3 regions of the Streptomyces sp. NPDC041796 genome follow, and region 2 is predicted to be linked to each of the others. Evidence: riboswitches for the same ligand, from Rfam matches in the RefSeq annotation. Region 2 holds a riboswitch; each other region holds the start of a gene.

What was found. A riboswitch is a leader RNA that binds a small molecule or an ion and turns the genes downstream of it on or off. The one in region 2 is predicted to bind cyclic di-AMP.
Region 1: another riboswitch for cyclic di-AMP. It lies ahead of ACZ6C1_RS13175 (M23 family metallopeptidase); the one in region 2 lies ahead of ACZ6C1_RS30960 (C40 family peptidase).
Region 3: another riboswitch for cyclic di-AMP. It lies ahead of ACZ6C1_RS06390 (M23 family metallopeptidase); the one in region 2 lies ahead of ACZ6C1_RS30960 (C40 family peptidase).

What each region holds. Positions count from the first base shown of each region.
Region 1 is NZ_JBVJAH010000006.1:17,813-21,079, reverse strand. Features, by position in the region: tRNA gene ACZ6C1_RS13185 (tRNA-Met) at 49-122, shown strand; gene ACZ6C1_RS13180 (PP2C family protein-serine/threonine phosphatase) at 271-1,449, shown strand; cyclic di-AMP (ydaO/yuaA leader) riboswitch at 1,706-1,840, shown strand; gene ACZ6C1_RS13175 (M23 family metallopeptidase) at 1,852-2,958, shown strand; gene ACZ6C1_RS13170 (aldo/keto reductase) at 3,080-3,267, shown strand, end outside.
Region 2 is NZ_JBVJAH010000020.1:18,234-21,500, forward strand. Features, by position in the region: gene pcrA (DNA helicase PcrA) at 1-749, opposite strand, end outside; cyclic di-AMP (ydaO/yuaA leader) riboswitch at 960-1,127, shown strand; gene ACZ6C1_RS30960 (C40 family peptidase) at 1,126-2,325, shown strand; gene ACZ6C1_RS30965 (glycosyltransferase) at 2,346-3,267, shown strand, end outside.
Region 3 is NZ_JBVJAH010000003.1:44,087-47,353, reverse strand. Features, by position in the region: gene ACZ6C1_RS06395 (tyrosine-protein phosphatase) at 1-659, opposite strand, end outside; cyclic di-AMP (ydaO/yuaA leader) riboswitch at 1,300-1,463, shown strand; gene ACZ6C1_RS06390 (M23 family metallopeptidase) at 1,466-2,386, shown strand; gene ACZ6C1_RS06385 (SGNH/GDSL hydrolase family protein) at 2,545-3,267, shown strand, end outside.

The sequences.
Region 1 (3,267 bases), on a different contig from region 2:
TATTGGTTAGGGATCGTGCTCCGGATGGCGTAGGGTGGTGTTCACCGACGCGGGGTGGAGCAGCTCGGTAGCTCGCTGGGCTCATAACCCAGAGGTCGCAGGTTCAAATCCTGTCCCCGCTACTGAAGACGAAGGCCCGGTGCATTGCGCACCGGGCCTTCCGTCTTTCCCGGACCGGCCGGCGTCGTGTGTCGCTCGGTCGGCGGACGGCGGGTCGCCGGGCGGCGCGGCTCCGGCCGGGCCGGGTGCGGCGCGGTACCGTCCGCAGCCGTGGGTGGACCCGGCAGGAGACCAGTGGTGGGGCGACGAGCGCGGGACGGCGGCGACCGGCGGGAGGGTGCCCCGCGGGCCCGGAGGTTCGTGTGCGCCCTGCCCGCGCTGTTGATCGCGGGGGGTGTGGTGTACGGCGTGTCGACCCCGCCGCAGTTCACCGCCGTACCGCTGTTCGCCGCCGCCCCGCTCGTCGCGGCGCCGCTGTTCGCCGCCCGTATGACGGTGCTGACCGGTCTGTGCGCCGTGCTGGCCGTGCTCGGCCTGCACCTGGGCAGCGGAACGCTGGGCGAGGTGCGGGCCCTCACCGAGATCCTCACCGTGGTGGTGGTCGCCGTGCTCGCGCTGCTGATCAACCGGGTCGTGCGGCGCAGTGGTGAGCGGCTCGCCTCGGCCCGGGTGATCGCCGAGACCGCGCAGCGGGCCGTGCTGCCGACGCCCGCCGAGCGGATCGGCGGGTTGCAGGTGGCGGCGCGGTACGAGGCGGCGCAGGCGGACGCGTTCATCGGGGGAGACCTCTTCGCCGTGCAGGACACGCCGTACGGGGTGCGGCTGGTGGTGGGGGACGTGCGCGGGAAGGGCATGGGCGCGGTCGAGACGGTGGCGGTGGTCATCGGGGCGTTCCGGGAGGCGGCCGAGCAGGAGAGTTCGCTGGAGGGCGTGGCGCAGCGGCTGGAGCGGGCACTGGCCCGGGAGGGGACGCGGCGGGACGGGCTGGACGCCGTCGAGGGGTTCACCACCGCGGTGCTGGCGGAGATCCCGCGCGGGGCGGAGGTGGTGCGGGTGGTGGACCGGGGGCACCCGGAGCCGCTGATGCTGTACGCGGACGGGCGCGCCGAACTGCTGGAGCAGGCCGAGCCCGCGCTGCCGCTGGGCATGGCGGACCTGGGGGCGTGGCCGGACCGGGCGCATGAGGTGCCGTACCCGGCGGGGGCGACGCTGCTCTTCTACACGGACGGGCTGTCGGAGGCGCGCGACGCGCAGGGAGTGTTCTACGACCCGGTCGCGCGGCTGGCGGGGCGGCTCTTCCCGGGGCCCGACGCGGTACTGGACGCGCTGGTGACCGACGTACGGAGGCACACCGGCGGCGGGGCGACGGACGACCTGGCGCTGCTGGCGGTCGGCCGGCCGGCCCAGGGGCAGCCGGAGCGGCGCCGGACGGTTCCGGTCGTGTCGTGACCGCGCCCGGCCGCTCGACACGCTGCGTAGTCGACGCGTGTCACTGCGCATAACATCTGATAAACCGTCAGAAGTACTGTGGTCGGTGAATGTTTCTGATGCGCGGTCAACTCGCCCGGCTGTGCCCGTGTGTGCACCGGTACGTCCGGGGCCCGTCCGCTTAATGATCACTAGGAACGGCTTGGAATCCGGAGCCCCCGTCTATTAACGTTCGATAACGCAGCGCGGTCGTCCCAGCCGTCGCAAGAGACGGCACCGTGCGCGTGCGCCGAATTCCGCAAGGGAACCGGGGAACCACCACCTTGGGGTGAATCGGGCCGAAGTGGGCCCGTAGGAGACCTTCCTGCTCCGAACCCGTCAGCTAACCCGGTAGGCGAGAAGGAAGGAAAGGAGTGCGCCTCCGTGGCGTCCAACAGGCCTGCCCCCGAAGCTCCGTACGGCTCGATCGCCTCGTTCAACTCTTCGGGTGTCCCGGACGCCGCACCTGTAAACGGGCAGCAGTGGGAAGAATGGAACCCCACCGAGGAGACCGTCCGCCCCGTCCGCGGCCGTCACCGCGTGGCCAAGCAGCGCGGCGGGCTCGCCCGTAGCTCCACCGTCCTCGGCGTCGGCGTCATCGCGGCCGTCGGCGCGGGAGGCATGGCCACCGCGCAGGACAAGCCCGCGGTCTCCATATCCCTGCCGGACGTCGTCACGGACAACCTCCCCGACGCCGAGTCCCTGCCCGGCATCGGCTCCCTGATGTCCGACGACTCGGACGCCGGTGATTCCGACGAGACGGCCCCCGCGGACAGCGGGCCGCTCACCGCCGCGTCCCTCACCGGGACCGCCGACGCCGCCGCGCAGCAGAGCGGCGCGGACGCGGGCGAGGCACTGCGCGCCCGCATCCTCCAGCAGGCCGAGCAGCAGCAGGCGTCCGCCGACGCCGCGGCGAAGGCGGCCGCGGAGACGGCCGCCGCCGAACAGGCCGCCGCCGAGGCGAAGGCGCAGGCGACCGCCGCCGAGAAGCAGGCCGCCGAGCAGGCCGCCGAGGAGAAGGCCAAGGCCGAGGCCGAAGCCGCCGCCAAGGCGAAGGCCGCCGAGGAGGCCCGGCTGGCCGAGCTCGCCGGAAGCTGGTCGCTGCCGACCTCCTCGTACACCATCACCTCCACCTACGGCCAGGCCGGCAACATGTGGTCCTCCGGCTACCACACGGGCCTCGACCTCGCCGCGCCCACGGGCACGCCCGCCAAGGCCGTCCACGGCGGCACCGTCAAGTCGGCCGGATGGTCGGGCTCGTACGGGTACCGCATCGTCCTGGAGCTGGAGGACGGTACGGAGGTCTGGTACTGCCACCTGTCGTCGATGACGGTCGGCGCCGGGCAGACGGTCGGCACCGGTGAGACCATCGGCCGGGTCGGCGCCACCGGCAACGTGACCGGACCGCACCTGCACCTGGAGGTGCACACGCCGGGCGGCGACGGGATCGACCCGCTGGCCTGGCTGCGCGGCAAGGGCCTCACCGTCTGAGCACCGGCTCGGGAACTTCTGACCCCGGCAGCTCTGGCGGCACACCCCCCGACGCCAGGGCTGCCGGTTTCGTCGTCACTCACCCGGAATATCCCGCCTCTTCGGCACGTTGGTCCACCCCATGACCTCTCTCCGCAAGCTGGGCACGTCCGACCTCCACGTCTTCCCCCTCGCCCTCGGCGGCAACGTCTTCGGCTGGACCGCCGACGAGGTGCAGTCCTTCGCCGTCCTCGACGCGTACACGGCCGCCGGCGGCAATTTCGTCGACACGGCCGACAGCTATTCGGCGTGGGTCGCGGGCAACGAGGG
Region 2 (3,267 bases):
TCGCGCAGCCGTGCCTGGTACATCCGGTACGCCTCGGCGAGCGTCTTCTCGAACCCGTCGGCGGCCTGGTCGGCGAAGGCCTCCTCGTCGATCAGCTCGTTCTTCAGGTTCGAGATCTTGGCGCTGAACGACTTCGGCGGGAAGCGCTTGGGGTCGAGGTCGAGATCGCGGCAGACCAGCGCCATCAGCCGCTTGGAGTCGGCGGCGTCGTAGATGGAGAAGGACGACGTGAAGCCGAGCTTCTTGGACTCGCGGCGCAGGATGCGGACGCACGCGCTGTGGAAGGTCATGACCCACATGGCGTTGGCGCGCGGGCCGACGAGCTGCTCGACGCGCTCCTTCATCTCACCGGCGGCCTTGTTGGTGAAGGTGATCGCCAGTATCTGCCCGGGGTGGACGTGCCGGGTGCCCAGCAGGTGGGCGATGCGGTGGGTCAGCACCCGGGTCTTGCCGGAGCCGGCGCCGGCGACAATGAGCAGCGGCGAGCCGGTGTGCACGACGGCGGCGCGCTGCTGCTCGTTCAGCCCCTCCAGCAGCGCGGCGGGGTCCACGACGGGACGCGGGGCACCGTCGCGGTAGTGGGTGTCCCGGGCCGGGGGCACGTCGAAGCGGTCCCCGAAGAGGTCGTGCGGGACCTCCTCCGCGGCCGGGCCGTGCCCGGGGCCCTCGGAGTCCTCGGGCGGCGGGGGCTCCTCGGAGGGGTGGTTCCGGAGGTCCGCCAGGAAGCTGTCGTCAAAGAGGCTGCTCATCGCCTATCGAGTCTAGGCCGCCCCACTGACAGCCGTGGACGAACCGGGAACAGGCCCGATTCGTCACGCTCCGTACCGCGTCGACGACATCACGCCAAGGTCACGAATACGTATCGGGCATATCGAACATCAACCTTCACAGCACCACCACAGGTTGGCTAGCGTGCTCGCCCAAGCGGTCCGTTCTCTCTTCGGCGAACCACGCCAGTCGGATCGCCCACGCCGAATCCGTGCTGCCGCCACGGCAGTTCGGAACCGGGGACCCACCACGTACGACCGAGGTGAATCGGCCCGCAGCCGCTCGGGCACGGCCGTAGGGCACCTTCCGTTCCGCCCGAACCTGACAGCTGACCCGGTAGGCGGTCCACGGAAGGAGATGCCGACCTTGGCGTCGCATCGCAAGCCGCGCACATCGCGCACCTTGCAGACCCTGCATGCCCACCACCCCGCCGTCGGGGTCACGACGGCCGCCGCCCTGGCCTCGGTCACGTTCCTGTCGTCACAGAGCGCGACCGCGGCGTCCGGTGGCCCGGGTGACCAGGACCGGGGGCCGACGGTCGAGGAGGTTCAGAGAAAGGTCGACGACCTCTACCGGCAGGCGGGCACGGCGACGCAGCAGTACGGCAAGGCCAGGGAAGCCACGGACGAGCAGCGGCGCGAGGCCGGCGGGACACTCGCCGGCGCCGCCCGGCGTACGGAAGCGCCGGAGCAGTCCCGCCGCCCCCTCGGTAGCCACGCGGCCACGCGGTACGGGTCGGGCGGGTCGGCTCCGACCACGTCGCTGGTCTTCCCGGACGGCCCGCAGGCGGTCGTGGACCAGGCTCCGCCGGTGGACCGGCTCATGGACCACCGGCACGAGACGCTCACCGGCCATCGGCACGAGGCGCTCACCGACCACCGGCACGAGACGCTCACCGACCACCGGGCGCAGCGGGGCGAGGCCGAGGTCACGGAGCAGCGGGTGGAGGCCGGGGCCGCCCGGCAGCAGGCGGAGGCGACACGGAAGCAGGAGTCGCTCACCGCCTCCCAGGCCTCCCTCCGCACCGCCAAGCAGACCGTGCAGCGCAAGCTCGGCGAGGCTCGGTCGCTGCTGGCGCGGCTGACGGCGGAGGAGCGGGGGCGCCAGGAGGACGCCCGCCGCAAGGCCGAGGAGCAGCGGCAGCAAGAACAACAGGATCACCTGCATCAGCACCAGCTCCAGCAGCCGGACGACGACAGTGGCTACACCGCCAAGGCCCGCGAGGTGCTCGCCTTCGCCGAGGCGCAGATCGGCAAGCCGTACGTGTGGGGCGCGACCGGCCCGAGCTCGTACGACTGTTCCGGGCTCACCCAGGCCGCGTGGCGGGCGGCGGGGGTCGACCTCCCCCGTGCGGCCCGGGACCAGGTGCTGGCGGGCACCCGGGTCGCGACGGAGGACCTGCGCCCCGGCGACCTGGTGTTCTTCTACGACGACATCAGGCACGTCGGCATCTACAAGGGCGACGGGAAGATGATCCACGCGCTGGGTCCCGGGGCGAACGTGCGCGAGGAGTCCATCCACTGCATGCCCGTCCACAGTGGCGTGCGCCCGGCCTGACGACCGCACAGGGGGATCACATGGGGGGAACCGTGACCGACCGCCGGCTCACCGTCCTGTTCGCACCGGAGAGCGCGTACGGGCCGACGAACAACTGCGTCGGGATCGCGGACGTGCTGCGGCGCCGCGGCCACCGGGTGGTGTTCGCCGCGGAGGCGTCCTGGAGGGTGAGGCTGAGCGCGCTCGGCTTCGAGGAGGACCTCGTCCGTCTCGCTCCTCCCCCGGACGGGGAGGAGGACGCGGGCCGGTTCTGGAAGGACTTCGTGCGGGACACCGCTCCGGAGTTCCGCAAGCCGACCTTCGAGCAGCTCGGCACCTGGATCAGACCGGTCCGGACGGAGCTGGTCTCGGGCGCCCGCCACTGCGAGCCGCAGCTGAAGGCGGTCGTCGAGCGGGTGCGCCCGGACGTGATCGTCGAGGACAACGTGGTGGCGTTCCCCGCCCTGCTGACCGCCGGAGTGCCGTTCGTACGCATCGTCTCCTGCAACCCGCTGGAGATCAGGAGTCCGGGCGTCCCGCCGGCCTTCTCCGGCTACCCGGCGGGCGACGATTCCGGCTGGGCGGCCTTCCGGGCCGAGTACGACCGTACGCACCGGGAGCTGTGGGCCGACTTCAGCACCTGGGTGGCCGAGCAGGGGGCGCCGCCCCTGCCCGAGCTGGAGTTCATCCACGAGGCCGGGACGAATCTGTACGTGTATCCCGAGGCGGCCGACTACGCGCGCGTGCTGCCGCCGCACTGGCACCGGCTGGACTCGTGCGTACGGGAGACGGACGAGGACTTCGTCCTGCCGCCGGAGCTCGCGCCCTCCGGGGCGGACGGCGAGCCGCCGTTGATCTACTTCTCGCTCGGCTCCCTGGGATCCGCGGACGTGGAACTGATGCGCCGCGTGATCGGGGTCCTGGCGCGGACGCCGTACCGCTACATCGTCTCCAAGGGGCCGC
Region 3 (3,267 bases), on a different contig from region 2:
CTGAGCAGCTCCATGACCTGCGGCGACATACCGGCCGGGGAATTGTCGCTGCGGCGCACCTTGTAGCGGCGGCGCGGGTCGTTCGACTTGAGGTAGTCCTCCTCGATCGCCTCGCGTTCGACGCCGACGGCCAGCAGGGAGACCGCGATGGAGAGCCCCGCCCGGTCCTTTCCGGCCGCACAGTGCATCAGGGCCGGGACGCTGTCCTCGGCGAGCGCGTGGAGCACGCGGCTGTGCTCGGCCGTGCGCTCCTTGATGATCATGCGGTACGAGGCCGTCATCCGGGCCGCCGCCTTGCCGTCCGCCAGTATCGAGCGCAGCTGGTCGAGGTCGCCGTCGCGGACCATGGTCCAGAACTCCGCGCCGTCGGCCGGGTCGGAGAGGGGGATGTTCACATTCCGGACGCCGGGCAGCTCGACGTCCGGGCCTTCCAGCTTCTGGTCGGCGGCGTTGCGGAAATCGAAGATCGTGTGGAGGCCGAGGCCCGCCAGGAAGGCGGCGTCCTCGCCCGTGGCGTGCGCGAGGTGGCCGCTGCGGTAGAGCCTGCCGTGCCGCACCCGTCGGCCGTCCACGGTCGGAAGCCCGCCGACGTCCCGGAAGTTGCGCACTCCGGTCAGCTCGGGCTCGATCGACGGGACCTGCGGCAGCTGCTGCGTCACGGGGGCTCCTCCGTGTATGAGGTCGGCGTCGGCCCGCCGACGATGTCGTGATCCGACGATACGACATTGGTTCGTCCCGCAATCAATCTCCGTGCACGTCGCACATTCGTTGCCCTTGTCCCAGGTCGGCGACCGGTGAGGCGCACGAGACGCCCCTCGGGCCGGGCGGGGCCTCTCGCGGGCCCGGCCGGCGGGGGGTGGGTGCGACCCACGGGTGCGAAGGGGCTGCCGCGTACACGGTGGCCCACTCCACCTGTCCGTCTTAATGGTGATTTGTCCGACTGGCGTCGAGACCGGTGCGATCGCCGTCCGGCCGTGAGTCTGGAGGGATTGAGAAGGCTCGTCAAGGAATGGCGCTTCTGTCCGTATTGGGGGATTAGGTATAACGTGCCCTGGTCGTAAGGGAGATGAACCGGACCGCGTGAGCAGCGTCATAACCGTGACCGTCCGTGGCGGGAGGCCGTTCATAAATCCCTTGCCCAGAACGGGAATACATGATCCGTAATCCACGGAGGGTGACCGGAATTCCATGACCGCCGCACCGCCGGAAATGCCCCGGAGAAAACAGCGGCTTGTTCACGCCGACCCCACTCGCTTACGGTCACGGCAATCCGGCCGGACCGCCGAATCCTGCCGCCGGTCGGAATTCGCACCCACCCACGTGTGGCAGGAGCGGGGGACCCAGGTAGTACGCCGGTCCCGGAATTCCGGGACCGGCTCGGGGTGAAGTCGCGTCCATGACGCGGCCGGACAACTCCAGTCCGAACCCGACAGCTCACCTCGCAGGCGCCGGAGAGGAAATCGCCATGCCCGCGAAGGGTAAGCACCGCCGTCCCAAGTCCAGCCCCATCACGCGTGGTTTCGTCGCCGCCGGTACCGGTGGCGCCGCCATCGCCATCCCGCTGCTCGGCGCCACCGGAGCGCACGCCGCGGAGAAGGCCGCCCCGGCCACCGCTCCGCAGCAGGCCGTGACCGCCGCGGCCACCGCCGCCAAGGCCGCCCCGAAGGCCGCGTCGGCGCAGAAGGCCGCGCCGCGCACGTACACCGTGGTCGCCGGTGACTACCTCTCCAAGATCGCCCACAACAAGAACGTCAAGGGCGGCTGGAAGAAGCTCTACCAGGACAACCGCCAGGTGATCGGCGAGGACCCGTCCCTGATCCACCCGGGCATGAAGCTCACCCTCGGTGCCAAGTCCAAGGCCGCCCCCGCGAAGGCCGCCCCGGCGAAGCCCAAGGCGGACGACACCCGCACCGAGAGCCGCGCCTCCCGCTCCGCCGCCAAGGCCGAGGCCCCCGCCCAGTCCGCCCCGAAGACCAGCGGCTCGGGCTTCACCGCCCCGGTCGACGCCGGTGTCACCACGCCCTACCGCGCCTCCGGCTCCAGCTGGTCCTCCGGCTACCACACGGGCGTCGACTTCGCCGCCTCCTCCGGCACGAGCGTCAAGGCCGTCGGCGCGGGCACCGTCGTCTCGGCCGGCTGGAGCGGCGCGTACGGCAACGAGGTCGTCATCCAGCACACCGACGGCACCTACTCGCAGTACGCCCACCTCTCCTCGCTGTCCGTCTCCTCCGGCCAGAGCGTGAGCGGCGGTCAGCAGATCGGCCTGTCCGGCTCCACCGGCAACTCCACCGGCCCGCACCTGCACTTCGAGATCCGCACCAGCCCCAACTACGGCTCGGACATCGACCCGCTGGCCTACCTCCGCCAGCACGGCGTCTCCATCTGACGCCTCCGCGGCGAAGCGCTCCGCCCGGCACCGCCTCCCGGTGCCGGGCGGAGCCGTATTCCGGGCTTGGGTGAATCTTGACCGGTGGCAAACATCACCCCCCGTCAACCTCTCCTACGGTCGCGTAGGTCACATCCCGGGGTGAAAGATGTGCTCCCGTGGCAGACGATTCGACATTCAGAGACAGTGACGTATTCGGGTCGTACGCGGCGATCGGTGACAGCTTCACCGAGGGCGTCGGAGACCCTGGCCCCGGCGGAACGTTCGTCGGCTGGGCGGACCGCCTTGCGGTGCTGCTCGCCGACCGGCTGCCGGAGCCCGAGGAGTTCCGGTACGCCAACCTCGCCGTACGCGGGCGTCTCCTCGACCAGATCGTGGAGGAGCAGGTCCCGCGCGCCAAGGAACTCGCCCCCGATCTGGTGACGTTCTGCGCCGGCGGCAACGACATCATCCGGCCCGGCAGCGACCCGGACGACGTCGCCGAACGCTTCGAACGGGCCGTCGCCGACCTGACGTCCGCGGTCGGAACCGTCCTGGTGACGACCGGCTTCGACACCCGCAGCGTGCCGGTGCTGCGCCGGCTGCGCGGCAAGATCGCCACGTACAACGGGCATGTGCGCGCCGTCGCGGACCGGTACGGCTGCCCGGTTCTGGACCTGTGGTCCCTCAAGACCGTTCAGGACAGGCGCGCTTGGGACGACGACCGGCTGCACCTGTCTCCCGAGGGACACACCCGCGTCGCCCTGCGGGCCGGTCAGGTCCTGGGCGTGGATGTCCCCGCCGACCCCGACCAGCCGTGGCCGCCCCTGCCGCCGCGCGGCCCCCTCGAACTCCGCCGCGACGACATCCAGTGGGCGCGCGAGTACCTGGTCCCGTGGATC